One region of the Bradyrhizobium amphicarpaeae genome, then DNA from elsewhere that is predicted to be linked to it. Evidence: riboswitches for the same ligand, from Rfam matches in the RefSeq annotation. Region 1 holds a riboswitch; each other region holds the start of a gene.
What was found. Region 1 has a riboswitch for cobalamin ahead of CIT40_RS06615 (TonB-dependent receptor). Riboswitches for the same ligand answer to the same signal wherever they lie in the genome.
Positions count from the first base shown of each region.

Region 2: linked by a shared signal. The riboswitch ahead of CIT40_RS12590 (energy-coupling factor ABC transporter permease) and the one ahead of CIT40_RS06615 (TonB-dependent receptor) in region 1 are both predicted to bind cobalamin.
Region 3: linked by a shared signal. The riboswitch ahead of CIT40_RS18065 (TonB-dependent receptor) and the one ahead of CIT40_RS06615 (TonB-dependent receptor) in region 1 are both predicted to bind cobalamin.

Region 1 covers NZ_CP029426.2:1,355,787-1,360,635, reverse strand. The annotation lists gene CIT40_RS06620 (alpha/beta hydrolase family protein) at 1-867, opposite strand, end outside; cobalamin riboswitch at 1,829-2,024, shown strand; gene CIT40_RS06615 (TonB-dependent receptor) at 2,132-4,402, shown strand; gene CIT40_RS06610 (PepSY-associated TM helix domain-containing protein) at 4,405-4,849, shown strand, end outside.
Region 2 covers NZ_CP029426.2:2,758,738-2,763,586, reverse strand. The annotation lists gene cobT (nicotinate-nucleotide--dimethylbenzimidazole phosphoribosyltransferase) at 1-807, opposite strand, end outside; gene cobF (precorrin-6A synthase (deacetylating)) at 818-1,567, opposite strand; gene CIT40_RS12590 (energy-coupling factor ABC transporter permease) at 1,614-2,291, opposite strand; cobalamin riboswitch at 2,329-2,547, opposite strand; gene cobA (uroporphyrinogen-III C-methyltransferase) at 2,581-3,312, opposite strand; gene CIT40_RS12580 (cobyrinic acid a,c-diamide synthase CobB) at 3,309-4,619, opposite strand; gene cobM (precorrin-4 C(11)-methyltransferase) at 4,619-4,849, opposite strand, start outside.
Region 3 covers NZ_CP029426.2:3,883,720-3,888,568, reverse strand. The annotation lists gene CIT40_RS18075 (ATP-binding protein) at 1-1,191, shown strand, start outside; gene CIT40_RS18070 (response regulator) at 1,188-1,625, shown strand; cobalamin riboswitch at 1,654-1,867, shown strand; gene CIT40_RS18065 (TonB-dependent receptor) at 1,982-4,219, shown strand; gene CIT40_RS18060 (hypothetical protein) at 4,352-4,849, shown strand, end outside.

The sequences.
Region 1 (4,849 bases):
GTGCAGGTCGGTGGGCACGTCGGCCGGATCGAAGGGTTCGCGCACGTAAGCCTTGCGCGACACATCGTAATAGGCATCCGCGATCAGCGAGCGCGCGAGCCCCGGCACCCCGTAATAATTCTCGAAGGAGAACGCCGTCAGGATAAACAGCGAATTCACCCAGCTCGCATCGTTCTTGCGCGGGAAATTGAGAAAGCCGTTCAGCGCCACGAACGCATCGACCGGCGCGCTCGCGGTGGCGGCGGCGTCGACCTTGACGCCCGATTGCTCGAGCTTTTCGAGCATGGCCATGGTCACGAAGCCGCCTTGCGACCAGCCGGCGAGGAACAGCTTGGTCGTGGTGAGCTTGAGGTGATCGAGCACGGCGCGGCTTGCGATCAGCATGTCGTAGGTCGCCTGCTGGTGGCTCGCCTTGACCATGTAGCCTTCCGGCTCCGACGACGTTCCCAGCCCGAAATAATCGGCGCCGATCACGGCGTAGCCCTGGCCGGCGAACTGGGCGATCATCAATTGCGTTTCCGGCGACTGCTGCGGAAACGAGGGGACCTCCTGCTTCCCGTAGACGGTGCCGTGCTGATACGACACCATCGGGAACGAGGTGCCGCTGTCCTCGGGGATCGCGAGCAGCCCGGAGGCGATCGTCGGCTTGTTGCCGCGCTCGGGCACGACGGACGAATAGGTCACGCGATAGAGCCGGACGGCATTGCGCGCCGGGCTGTAGGCCGCGGTGATTCCGGCGAAAGCGGGCGTGTCGACCTGCAGGATCTTGTTGAGCTGATCGGCATCCCAGCGCGCGATGCGCTGATATTCGATGCCGGCCGACAATTTGACGACCTGGCCCTCCTGTGCGTGGGCGGAAACCCCCATGAGGAACTGGACGAGAAGCAGGAGAGAGAAACGCCAAGCCGATGTCATGCAGGAGACCCGTCGCAAGAGACCGTGGAATCAGACCGAGGAATGAGCAGGTGACAGGCCTAAGCAGGTTCGGTTGAGATTGTGTTGCACCTGGCCTCGCGCCAAGTTGGAACCGGGCTGTCGAACCGTGCGCGATTGTCGCAGGTGGGTGGGCCACACGTTCGCGGTCTCGCGGCAATGATTTGCCCGAGTTGTGCTCCTCTTCACACCCTCTCGAAAGAAAGGGTGCAGGGAAGGCCGGGCGCCGGCTGGCACCCGTAAAGACCCCCGTGCTCAATGGATGCACACGCAATGCACAGGGGAGACACAGGGCAGCCGAAACCAGGCCTTCCCTGCGCGATGGTCTGACGGCCAATATGCCGCGCTCTCCCGGGAGCCGAACTTTCCTTTTGGCCTCCCTCGCCATTCGAATTGACGATGCCGGTCGCCCGGTTGGGCTCGCGCGCATCTTCGAACAGCTTGACCGTGGCAACGACGGCCAGGACGACGCGGTTTTGCCGTACGCAGGAGCGCCGTTCGTCTTCGCGGTTCGCGCGCGCTCACGAGGTTCTCTCGCCCTGCACGCGCAAGCTCCGCCTTGACGCCGCCCGCGTCCACCGCAATCCCCGCCCGCGCTCGAAACGACGTACGACCGCCCCTCATGTGGGCCGGGACGGCGGACACATACGACAAAACCGAATTTCGGTAAAGTGGAATGTTTTCGAGAGGAAGGCTTGACAGCGGATCTGCTGTTTTGCCCGACGGGCAGCTGGCCTGGACGAACTTCATCCTCCTCGACGTGTTCGGCACTTGCCGTCTGCCCCATCCGGCGACCGGTTCTTGCGACCGGTGGACTTCCGCACTTTGCCCGATGATGGCGCGACGCGCTGATCTGCCTTCGCGAGACTCCCGGTTGACAGCTGTTTGCAAATGAAACTAGGTTGATTGCGACGGTTCTCCTTCGGGAGATCAATAGGGAATACGGTGCGGGGATCTCCCAATGCCGTGGCTGCCCCCGCAACTGTAAGCGGCGAGCCTTCGCCAAATTGCCACTGAGCCTTCGGGCTTGGGAAGGCGGCGACAGGCAACGACCCGCGAGCCAGGAGACCTGCCGTCAGTCGTGGTCACACGCGAGCACATTGGGCGGGGTGTCCTGGTGAGTGTTGAGCTGCCTTTTTCTCGAGGCAGCGGCCAAGCTGAGTTCGCGGTGACGTGCCACGTTATCGCGAGTCCATTGATGACCTCCCAGACAATCTTCGCCCTGCGGCATCGCCGCACGTTGTTCAATTCAGTTGCACTCTCCTGCCTCGCTTGGTCGACCGATGGCTCGGCACAATCCGGCGGATCGCCCCAGACGCTCGACCCCGTGGTGGTGCAGCATACGGCAACGCCGGCTGCGCGCAGCAACCGCCGCGCCGCGGCCGCGCGCTCCGTGCGTTCCCACCAGCAACGCAACGCGGCTGCCAACGCCAATAAACCCGTTGCCGGCTCGACGGGTCCCGTGTTCGCTGCACCGACGCTCAACCTCACCGGGGCCAGCACGGCCGGGAGCCGGCTCGGACTGACGCGGCTGCAGACGCCGGGCAGCGTGGAGGTGATCTCCGCCGAAACCATCTCCGAACGCGGCCAGCAGAACCTCCTCGAGGCCGTGACGCAGAACGCCACCGGCTTCACGGCGAGCCCGGCCCCCGGCAATGGCGGCGTCTCCTTCAACACCCGCGGCTTCACCGGCCTCGGGTCCGTCATGACCTTGTACGACGGCACCCAGCTCTATATCGGCGCCGGGACGGTGACCTTTCCGTTCGATACGTGGTCGACCGAGCGCATCGAAGTGCTACGCGGGCCTGCGTCGGTGATGTATGGGGCGGGTGCGGTGGGCGGCGCCATCAACGTCGTTTCGAAACTGCCCTTGTGGGTTCCCCGCAACCAGGCCGAGATCTCGCTGGACACCAACATGACGCGGCGTATTGCCGTGGACAGTGGCGGTCCGGTCAGCAAGGACGTCGCCTACCGGATCACGGCCTCCGGCAATATGTCCGACGGCTGGGTCGACCGCGACGACACCTCCAATGTCGCCCTTCATGCCGTGATCCAGCTCAAGCAGAACGAAGACGTCACCTGGACGCTGTCTACGGACTATGGTGACCGCCAGCCGTCACGCTACTTCGGCACGCCGCTGATCAACGGCAGGCTCGATGAATCGCTGCGCTTCAAGAACTACAACGTCAGCGACAGCCATATCCGATACCAGGACAGCTGGAATCAGGTGAAGACCGAATGGCAGGTCGCCGACGGAATATCGGTTCAGAACTCGCTCTATTATTTGAACTCCAAGCGACACTGGAAGGACGTCGAAAGCTACGCCTACAATCCCGCCACCGGCCTGATCAACCGAAGCAGTTATATCGAGATTTTTCACGTCCAACAGCAAGTCGGCAATCGCATGGATGCGAAATTCCGCGGGCATGTCTTCGGCATGGCCAACGAGTTCCTCGCGGGTTTCGACGTCAACAGCATCAACTTCACCCACACCAACAATTCGCCCTATGGCGGCTCGTCTTCCGTCGACCCGTTCAATTTCGTTCCCGGCGTATTCAACAGTCCGAACGCCACGGTGCCCGGCTACGGAAGCGTGACCAACCAATACGCGCTGTTTGCCGAGAACAGGCTGTCGGTCACCGAGCAGCTGTCCTTGATTGCCGGCATCCGTCAGGACGAGCCGACGATCGCGCGTACCGACTATGTCGCGCCCGCCAACAGCTTCGAAAAGTCGTTCTCCTCGACAACCTGGCGCGCGGGTGCGGTCTACACACCGGTCAAGGATCTCGCTTTCTACGGCCAGTATTCCACCGCGGTCGATCCGGTCGGAGGGCTCATCTCACTCTCCTCCGCAAACAGGAACTTCGACCTCGCCACCGGCAAACAGATCGAGATCGGCGTCAAGCAATCGTTCTGGGGCGGACGCGGCGAATGGACCTTGGCCGGCTACGAGATCGTGAAGAACAACCTGCTGGCACGCGATCCGAACATCCCGTCGTTGACCGTCCAGGTCGGCCAGCAATCGTCGCGCGGCGTCGAAGCGTCGGTGGGCTTCCTGCTCGATCATGGCTGGCGGATCGATGCCAACACCGCCTTCCTGCGCGCGAAATACGATGATTTCGTGCAGGCTGTCGGGGGCGGAACCGTGAACTATGCCGGCAACGTACCGGTCAACGTGCCGCAGAACGTCTCCAACATCTGGGCGACCTGGGCCTTCGCACCGAACTGGTCGGCCAACGCAGGCGTGCAGATCGTCGGCAAGACCTATGCGGACAACGCCAACACGGTGACGCGCCCGGCCTACAACATCGTCAATGCCGGTGTGCAGTGGAAGCCCGACCTCAACACCACCGTGTCGTTCCGCATCTACAATCTGTTCGACGAGGTCTACACGACGTCGGGCGGGACCACACAGTGGATGCTCGGCATGCCGCGCACGGCGCAGCTCGCAGTCAACGTGAAATTCTGAGCATGCGGGCCCTGAAACGCACACTCCGGCGGTGGCTGTATATCGTCCACCGCTGGGTCGGCATCGTCACCTGCCTGTTCTTCGCCATGTGGATCATCTCCGGCGTGGTGATGATGTACGTGGCTTTTCCCGGCCTTTCCGACAAGGAACGGTTGGCAGCGCTCCCGGACGTTCAATGGGAGACGGCGGCGCTCTCGCCGGACGACGCGATGAAGGCGGCTGGCGCGACGCGCTATCCGCGCGATCTCCGACTGTCGATGCTTGCCGACGAACCCGTGTATCGGATCACCGGCTGGGACGGCAAGCGGCGGGCCATCTCGGCCGTCGACGGCCGCGTCATCACCGGCATCTCGGAACGGCAGGCGCTCGCGGTCGCACAACATCATCCGGCGGCCCGATCGCCACGGCTCGAAGCCATCATCGATCGCGACCAATGGAGCGTCACGG
Region 2 (4,849 bases), 1.4 Mb from region 1:
TGCCACCGATACGATGAAGCCGTCGACCAGCACCGGGATGCGGCGCTGCGCGGCCGCGATGATCGCACCCGAGATCGCCGCGATCTCGAGGCCGCCGACGGCGCACAGAATTTTTTCGGCCGAGGCGCCCGCAACGCCGTGGCGGGCTATCGCCGCATCGATCACCCGCGCCTTGTGCGCGCGGCCGGCCGCATCGACCCCGGTCCCGCTGCCCGCAATCTCCTCGGTGCTCACGCCAAGCAGGCTCGCCGCGATCGCAGCCGAGGCCGTCGTGTTGCCGATCCCCATCTCGCCGAAGATCAGGAGGTCAGGCTGATGGGCTGCCGCACGTGCGACCGCGCGCTGGCCCACCTCGAACGCAAACGCCAGTTCGGCGGGTGCGAGCGCGGCCTCGACGCTGAAATCGCGCGTGCCGTGGCGCGGCTTGTCGGTGACGATTCCTGCCATCTCGTCCTGCGCCAGCGTGCCGGCGTCGACCACTTCCAGGCTCGAGCCAAGCTCGCGCGCCAGCACCGAGATCGCGGCACCGCCGGAGGCAAAATTCGCCATCATCGCGATGGTCACGCCTTGCGGATACGCCGAGACGCCCTGCGCGACGATGCCATGGTCGCCGGCGAAGATGATGATCGGGACCCGTACGGCACGCGGCTGCTCGGTCGCCTGCAAGCCGGCGAGCTCGATCGCGAGCTGCTCCAGCCGGCCGAGCGCACCGGTCGGCTTTGTCAGTTGCGCCTGCCGCGCGATCGCCGCCGCGCGATGGGCCGCGGAGATCTCGGGGCAGTTCTTGGTAACCCATTCAGGGAGCATGCTGCCTCGCTTAGTGCACGCGCTTGAGAATGTAACTGTCCATGATCCAGCCATGCCGCTCGCGCGCCTCCTGGCGCGCCGCGACGATGCGCGGGCCAATTTCGGCGAGCGCGCCGGACATGACGACCTGGTCGGGCATGCCGAGATATGCGCCCCACCAGATCTGCAGGCCTTCCGGATCGAGCGCTTGAAACGCCGTGCCGCCGTCGAGCATCACCACCAATGTATCGACACCTTGCGGCCAGCCGCCTTCGCGCAGGCGCCGCCCCGTCGTGACCAGAAACGGCTCGCCGATGTCGTTGAGCGGCAGCGCATGCGCCGCGCACAGCGCCTGGATCGAGGTGATCCCGGGCACGACCTCGATGCCAGGCAAGGGATTGAGCCGCCGCGCAATGCGCAATGAGGAATCATAGAGCGAGGGATCGCCCCAGATCAGCAGCGCAACCTTGCCCTCGCCTTCGAGATGGTTTGCGATCGTCTGCGACCAGGTCGCTGCAACCGTATCGTGCCAATCGTCCACGCCCTTGCGGTAATCGGCTTCAGCAGCGTCGCGCACGGGAAGATCGAATTCGGCGATGGCTGTCTTGTCGCTGGTGAGCACGCCCGCGCAAATCGTCCGCCTGAGATCGGCGAGATCCGACTTCGCCGTTCCCTTGCGCGGGATCAAGACCAGATCGGCGGCGTTGATCGCTTGAACAGCGGCGCGCGTGAGCTGGTCGGGATCGCCGCAACCGATGCCTATCAGGGAGAGCGTGAGCATCGCGAACGCGACGGGCGGCTCTGCTGGCCGCCCGTTCGCTTGTCTCTCAGGCCGCGTTGTGCAGGCGCGGGGTGACGAGGCCGGGCGCGGTGACGCCGCGCAGCGACTTCGCCAGCGCCAGCACGGCGAGGTCGGCGAGCGGCTCGATCACGATGACCAGTGCGTAAGACGCCGCGAACGTCGCGATGCTCGCGAGGTTGCTCATCGCAAAGCCCGCACCGTAAAGCGCCCAGAACGCTACCCAGGCGATCACGCCGGCCTGATAGGTCGTCGACAGCGCCAGCGCCTGGCGATACTTCAAATCAACATAGGCGGTGTTGCGCGAAATGATCCGCGAGGCGATCGCCTGGATCGCAAACAGCGGCACCAGCAGCGTCGTGACGTTCATGCCATATTGCGGGATGTCAGCGGGCTCGAAGAACACGCCCTGGAGTAGGAGACCGAAAGCAAGGCCGAAGGCCGCGGGCGCCGCGCCGAACAGCAGGAACAATGTCGAGCCGAGGATGAAGTGCACTTCGGAGACGCCGACCGGAAAGTGCGGCAGGATCTCGAAGAAGACGAAGACGAGGACCGTGGTCGCGAGCGTCCGCGCCGCGAACGACGTAACGCCCTGCTCACGCACGGTCTCCACCGCAAGCTTCAGTGCAACGCCGCCCGCGGCGATGCCGGTTGCGTAACTCAACACGAGCTTGGCGCCCGTCACTAGACCGGGTTCGATATGCATGGCTCAATTCCTTCCTGCCGTCACACCCGACGGCCTTGGCCTCAAAACGTGCACGGCCGGTCTCCTGGCTCGCGGTTCCCCGGGATTTCCGGCCTTCCCGGACCTTGCGGCCCAGTGGCTGATCGGAGTCCCTCACCGCTTACAGTCGCGGGGGCGGCTGGGGTTTTGGGCGCCGCAACTGGGTCCGCCCACCCCCATTCCCGATTATGCTCCGGCGCTTTGCGCCGCGTTGAGCACCATGCCCCTCCTGTGTGCCCCTTTCGTCGAGCCTGCGCAAGTGCCGGGCCGATCATGACGGATAATCCCCCGCCAGCGCGCCGAACAGGATCACGGCGGCGGTCGAAGCGGCACCGCCGCGGGCAAGCTGATCGGCGAGTTCGACAATGGTGGTGCGCACCAGCCGCTCGTCGGGACGGCCGAGAGATTCGGCGACCAGCGCCGGGGTATCCGGGGCGAGGCCGTGCGCGACCAGTTTTGCCACAAGCGCCGGAAAGGTGCGTCGGCCCATATAGACCACGGTCGTCGCCTCGGGATCGGCCAGCGCCGCCCAATTCAGGTTCGGCGGCAACTCTCCGGTGGCATCGGCCCCGGTCACGAACTGCACCCGTCGCGAGGTGTGACGCCGTGTCAGGGGAATGCCGGCCTGTGCCGCTGCGGCGCAGGCCGAGGTGACGCCGGGAACGATCTCGTAGCCGATGCCCGCTTCGTGCAGCGTCTCCAGCTCTTCTTCGAGCCGGCCGAAAATGCCGGCATCGCCCGACTTGAGCCGCACCACGCGCACCCCTGTCGCGGCATAGTCGACCAGCAGGCGGTTGACGTGATGTTGCTTGGTCGAGGCACGCCCTGCCCGTTTCCCCACCGCGACGAGATTTGCGCCGGGCCGGGCGAGATCGAGGATCGCGCCGGAGGCAAGATCGTCATAGAGCACGACGTCGGCCTCGCGCAGCCGCGCGGCGCCCTTGAGCGTAAGAAGCTCGGGGTCGCCTGGTCCGGCGGAGATGAAGGAGACGAATCCGCTCACCGGTCCTCCGCAATCAGATGAAAGAACGTGCCGGTGGCGTGGCCACGCCGCGAGCCGGTCTCGGCGATGACCGCGCCGGTGGCATCATGCACCACGGCCAGCGGCATGTCAGGCTGGGCGACGATCGTGGAATAGTGGAATTCGTGGCCGCGCAGGCGTGCGCCGGAACTATGTCCCGGCATCGGCGCGTCCAGCGTCGCGAGGCGATAGCCCAGATGCATGCGGCGCTTCGCAAAGCTGGTCTCCAGGCCAAGCAAGCCCGTCATCTCGTGGCGAATGCCGTCCGCGTCGGTCAAAGCGGTACCCAGCACCATATAGCCCCCGCATTCGCCGTGCACCGGCCGGGTCTCGGCGAAGGCGCGCAAGCCGCTGCGAAAACGCGCACTGGCCGCGATCCTGCCTGCATGGAGCTCGGGGTAGCCGCCGGGGAGCCAACACACATCGGCGCCGGCGTCAGGCGCTTCATCGGCGAGCGGCGAGAATGTCGAGATCTCCGCGCCCCCCACGCGCCAGGCTTCCAGCATATGCGGATAGACGAAGGAGAACGCGGCATCGCGGGCGAGCGCGATGCGCTGCCCCGGTGGCGTCACGTTCGGCCCGTTCACGGCGGGTTGCAGCGACCAGGACGCAGCGCAGCGCAGCACCGCGTCGAGATCGACATGCTCGGCGACGAAACGCGCGGCCTCGTCGATCAGCTTGCCGATCTCGGCCTGCTCTTCGGCCTGCACCAGGCCGAGATGCCGCTTCGGCAGGCTGATCTCGGCATGGCGCGGCAGCGCGCCGAACACGGCAATGCCGGCCTCGTCGAGCGCATGCCGCACGAGAGCTTCGTGGCGCGGGCTGGCGACGCGATTGAGCACGACGCCGGCAAGCTTCACTCCGGGGCGATAATCGCGAAGCCCTGCGGCAATCGCCGCTGCGGTCTGCGCTTGTCCGGAAGGATCGATCACCAGCACCACGGGCCAGCCCAGCATTTCTGCGATATCGGCGGTGGCACCGGTGCCGGAAACGCCGCGGGCGGCGACGCCGTCGAACAGGCCCATCGAGCCCTCGGCGAGCACGACATCGGCATCCGCGCCGCGGCTGACGAGATGGGCGATGGTCCCGCGGTCCATCGCCCAGCTGTCGACGTTGACGGAGGCGCGGCCGGTGGCGGCCGCGTGGAAGGCGGGATCGATGTAATCGGGACCGCTCTTGAAGCACTGCACGTTCAATCCGCGCTGGCGCCAGGCGCGCGCGAGCGCCAGCGTCAGCGTGGTCTTGCCGACGCCCGAAGCCGGTGCGGAGATGACGAGGCCTGCCGCCATCACGAGGCCTCCGGGAAGCGCGGCTCGGCACCAACCGGCCGATAGCGGCGGTCGTAATCGGCGGCATAAAGGCGGCTCTCGTCGAAATCCGCAGCGCCGCCTAACGTCTTGCCGACCAGAATGATCGCGGTGCGCTCCATCTCGGCACCGACTGCAGCATCGAGTGTTGCGAGCGTGGCGCGGACGATGCGTTGGTCCGGCCAGCTCGCGCGCCAGACGATCGCGACCGG
Region 3 (4,849 bases), 2.5 Mb from region 1:
TTGTCGGCGCGCGCCGGCGAAGAGGCCCGCGTCGAGGGGCTGGAGGCCGGCGCCGACGACTACGTCAACAAGCCGTTCTCGGCGCGCGAATTGTTGGCGCGGGTGCGCGCCAATTTGCAGCTGGCGCGCATTCGCAGGGATGCCGAGGAGATCCAGCGCCGCCAGGCCGCGCGGCTGGAGGCTGTCGTCAGCACCGTGCCGACCGCGGTCTGGTTCACCTACGACCGCGAAGCGAAGCGCGTGTTCGGCAATGCCTATGGAGCGCGGCTATTGCGGGTACGGCCTGATGCCAACATGTCGCTGTCGGCGCGCGAGGGCGACCGTCCGGCCTGCCGCGTCCTTCGCGATCGCGTCCCGGTCGAAACGTCCGAACTGCCGCTCCACCGCGCGGCCCGCGGCGAGGAAGTCGCCGGCGAGGAGCTCGAGCTCCGCTTCGATGACGGCTCCTCGGTCACCGCGATCTTCCAGGCGTCTCCGATCGTCGACGCCGCCGGTGTATTCCAGGGCGCGGTTTGTGCGGCCATCGACATCACCGAGCGCAAGCGCCAGGAGCGCCATCGCGAACTGCTGGTCAATGAGCTCAATCACCGCGTCAAGAACACGCTGACGACAGTGCAGTCGTTCGCGCTCCAGACCCTGCGCAACGCATCGAGCCTGACGGAGGGGCGCAGGGCGTTCGATGCGCGATTGATCGCCTTGTCGAAGGCACACGATGTGCTGGTCAGGGAAAATTGGGAGGCGGCGGAGCTGAGAGAGGTCGTGACCGAGGCTCTCGCCGCGCATGCCGAGCCGGAGAGTGCGAGGCTCAATTTCGGCGGGCCGGATCTGCGCATGCGGCCTTCGGCTGCACTGGCCATCTCGATGGCGCTGCACGAGCTTGCGACCAACGCCGTCAAGCATGGCGCCCTGTCGAACGGCTCGGGAACCGTCGACCTCGCCTGGAAGGTCGATGATCGTTTCGAGTTGTGCTGGACCGAGCTGGGCGGTCCCGCCGTGGTCCCGCCGTCGCGGCGCGGGTTCGGCACCCGCCTGATTCAGCAAGGGCTGTCGCACGAATTCGGCGGCGCCGACGTCGATCTGCGCTTCGCGCCCGAAGGCGTCGTTTGCGTCATTCGCGCGCAGCTGCATGAAATCCGCGCCACCCTGGGCGGATTAGATATCGCAACAATGGCTGCCGGGAGGCCCTCATGAAACCTGAAACCGATCTCGCTGGCCAGCGGGTCTTCGTCGTGGAAGACGAGTCGCTTGTGATGATGCTGCTCGAGGATTCCCTTGTCGATGCCGGCTGCGAGATCGCGGGCATGGCCTCGCGCGTCGATGACGCGCTCGCGAAGGCGGCTGCGCTCTCGTATGATGTTGCGGTCCTCGACGTCAACCTCAACGGGCGGCAGACTTTCGAGGTCGCGCGCTGTATCGCCGAACGCGGCATACCTTACGTGTTCGCCACCGGTTACGGTCCGGCGAGCTTGCTTGCGGACTTCCGCCACGTTCCGATCCTGCAGAAGCCGTTTCAGCAACAGGACCTGGAGACCGCGCTCCGCCAGGCTCTAGCGGCGCAGAGCGAGCGGAACGAAACCGCTCCCCCCGGCGAGCTTCCGGCCACGCAGACCTGTCCCTTGGCGTAGCCGTCGATTGACTCGCCGAGGCGTTGGCCCCTAAATGACCGGCGACGGTTCTCCTCACGGAGATCAAAAGGGAATGTGGTGCGGGACGTCCCATCGCCGGGACTTGTCTCAACGCCGCGGCTGCCCCCGCAACTGTAAGCGGTGAATCTTTCGTCTCATGCCACTGGGAAACTCGGTCCTGGGAAGGCGACGCAAGGTAACGACCCGCGAGCCAGGAGACCTGCCGTCAGCCGTGGTCACACGCGAAGATGTCGGTCGGGGAGTACAGACATCGGCTTCACCGGAGCAATCCATGGCTCTGCCGTGAAACCTCGTTCGCTGTGACGTGCCACTGACGTCATACCGAGGTTGCCATCGTGTCCCGTGTCGTTCCTGCCGCCAGGCGCCTTGCCGCCGGCCTGCTCGCATCGGTTTCCTTGCCTTCGCTCGATCTGTCTCCCGCCTTCGCCGAGCGGGTCTTGGCCGAGCAGCTGCCACCAATCGAAGTGACCCAGCCCTCCGATCAGAACCGCACGCGCGCAAGGGCAACCGGTGACGGCGAGGCGACCAGGCGCCGGGCGACGGCGGATGTCGCGCCGACGCGACATGGCGCCGGCTCATCCGGCACCGGCGGTGAGGCTGCCGCCGGTAACGGCGGCATCGTCGGGGCCGCCACGACCGTCATCACGGCCGCGGATATCGCGCATTCGCCGTCGCAGACGCTTGCCGAGATCATTGCGACGCAGACGCCGGGCGCCCAGATCACGACGTTCTATGGCGGCCCGATCGCTGCCAAGACCGGCGTGGACCTGCGCGGCTTCGGCGCCTTCGCCACCGCCAATACACTGGTGCTGGTCAACGGCCGGCGGCTGAACGACGTCGACATGGCACAGGTGGACCTCTCCACCATCCCGCTCAATTCCATCGAGCGCATCGAGGTCACGCGCGGCAATTCCGGCGCGGTGCTCTACGGCGACAATGCGGTCGGCGGCGTGATCAACATCGTCACCAAAAATGGCGTCGGCGGACCGCCCGTGAGCGCGCGCATCGAGGCCGGCTTCGGCTCGTTCAACACCCGGCTCGGCAATGTCTCGACCTCGCTCAATTCCGGCCCGTGGTCGACCTCGGTTTACGGCAATACGGTCAGGACCGACGGCTACCGCGACAACAACCGCTATTCACAGCAGAACGGCGTCGGTAATCTCAACTACACCACGCCCGGACTGACCGCGTTTCTCACCGTCACCGGCGACAATCAGGAGCTGCGGCTGCCGGGTGGCCGCACCGTCGATCCCTCGATCGGTCTCGACGAGCTCGCGACCAACAGGCGCGGGACCAGCACGCCATTCAACTACGCCAACCAGCAAGGCTTCAGCGCAACGGCCGGCTTCACCAGGACCCTGGTCAACGGCGTCGATCTCATCGTCGATGGCGGCGTGCGTGACAAGAAGCAGCAGAGCGCGTTCTTCTCCAGCCCGGCGCCGGTTCCGGCCTTCTTCACGTCGACCTATGTCGGCTCCCATCTGACGAATTGGTCGATCACGCCGCGGCTCAGCGTGAAGAGCCTGCTGCTCGGCATGCCGTCGCAGCTTCTGACCGGCATCGACTATTACGATGCGAGCTTTGAGCAGAACCGCGGCGCCGGGCAGGGGCTCGCCGCCTGGCACAATTACGACCTCAGGCAGCAGACGGTCGCGGGTTATTTCCAGCACACCTTGGGTGTAGCGCCCACCACCGACGTCTCCTACGGCGCGCGGGTGCAGACCATCAGCCTTGCGGCACGCGACAATTTCGACCCCGCCGCGCCGTTCAACGCCGACATCGGCGCGCTGCCGCTGACGAGCAGCGAGACCCAATATGCGCTGCATCTCGGGGCCGAGCATCGCCTCAATGACATGGTCTCGCTGTTCGGCCGCGCCGCGCGCGCCTTCCGCACGCCGGACGTCGACGAGCGGCTGTCGTCGGGGCCTTCGTTCGATCCCTTGACCTTCGCTTCAATTCCGCAAACCTTCCAGCTCAAGACCCAGACCTCTCAGGACATCGAGGGCGGGCTGCGCATCAAGGGCGGCGGGTTGCAGCTGCAGAGCAGTCTCTACCTGATGGATCTCACCAACGAGGTCCATTTCAGTCCGGTCCTGTTCTACAACACCAATCTCGATCCGACCCGGCGCTACGGCTCGGAGACCAGCCTGTCCTATCGCGTCAACGATGCCCTGCTGCTGCGCTCCGGCGTGGCCTATACCCGTGCCGTCTTCCGCGAAGGCATCTGGGCCGGCAACGACGTGCCGCTGGTGTCGCGCTACACGGCGAGTGCGGGCGTGACCTGGAACGTCTGGCAGGACTATGTGGTGCTCGACGCGACCGCGCGGTTCTGGAGCGAACGGCGGATGGACAACGACCAGGCGGGCACCCAGAAGCCGATCCCCGCCAACGGCACCATCGATCTCAAGCTCGGCGGCCGATATGAACGCTACTTCTGGTCCCTCAGCGTCAACAATGTGCTGAACGCGCTTTACTACGACTACGCCATCGCGAGCACCTTCACCGACGGCCGCTTCAGCGCCTATCCGCTGCCGGGCCGCACCTATCTGCTCAAGGCCGGCGCAACGTTCTGATTTTCGCCAAGGCTGATTTTCGCCAAGTCTGTTTTTCACCAAGTCTGTTTTTCAGCAAGTCTGTTTTTCACCAAGGCTGTTACGCGCTCCCAAATGGACCAGCATCCAAGAGAGAAAGAAGGAGATTCAACCATGGCTCTCGGCATCCTTCCGTCACGCGGCGATCGCTTCCGGCTTCACCCGGTCGCGCCGCGCCTTGCGCCGATATTCTGCTTTGTGCTGCTGACGGCGTCATGCGCGCTTGCAAGTTTTGCGTTCACCTGCGCCACGCCGTTCGCTGCTTTCGCGGTCGTTGCCGCGGCGATGCTGCCGCAGCGCCCGGCGCTGCTCGTCGTTACCGGCGCCTGGCTCGTCAACCAGACCATCGGTTTCGGCGTGCTGCATTATCCCGTTGACGCCAGCACGATTGTTTGGGGCTTTGTCATCGGCGCGGCTGCGCTTCTGTCGACGGCCGCCTCGTCGATGGTGCTCGGCCTGCTGCCGCAGGGCCGCACCCCGCTGATGCTGGCGATCACGCTCGTCGTCGCCTATGGGACTTACGAGCTCGCGCTGCTCGCCGCGACGCCGTTCCTCGGCGGCGAGGGCGCCTTCACCGGCGCCATCGTGACGAGCATCGCTCTGACCTGCGCC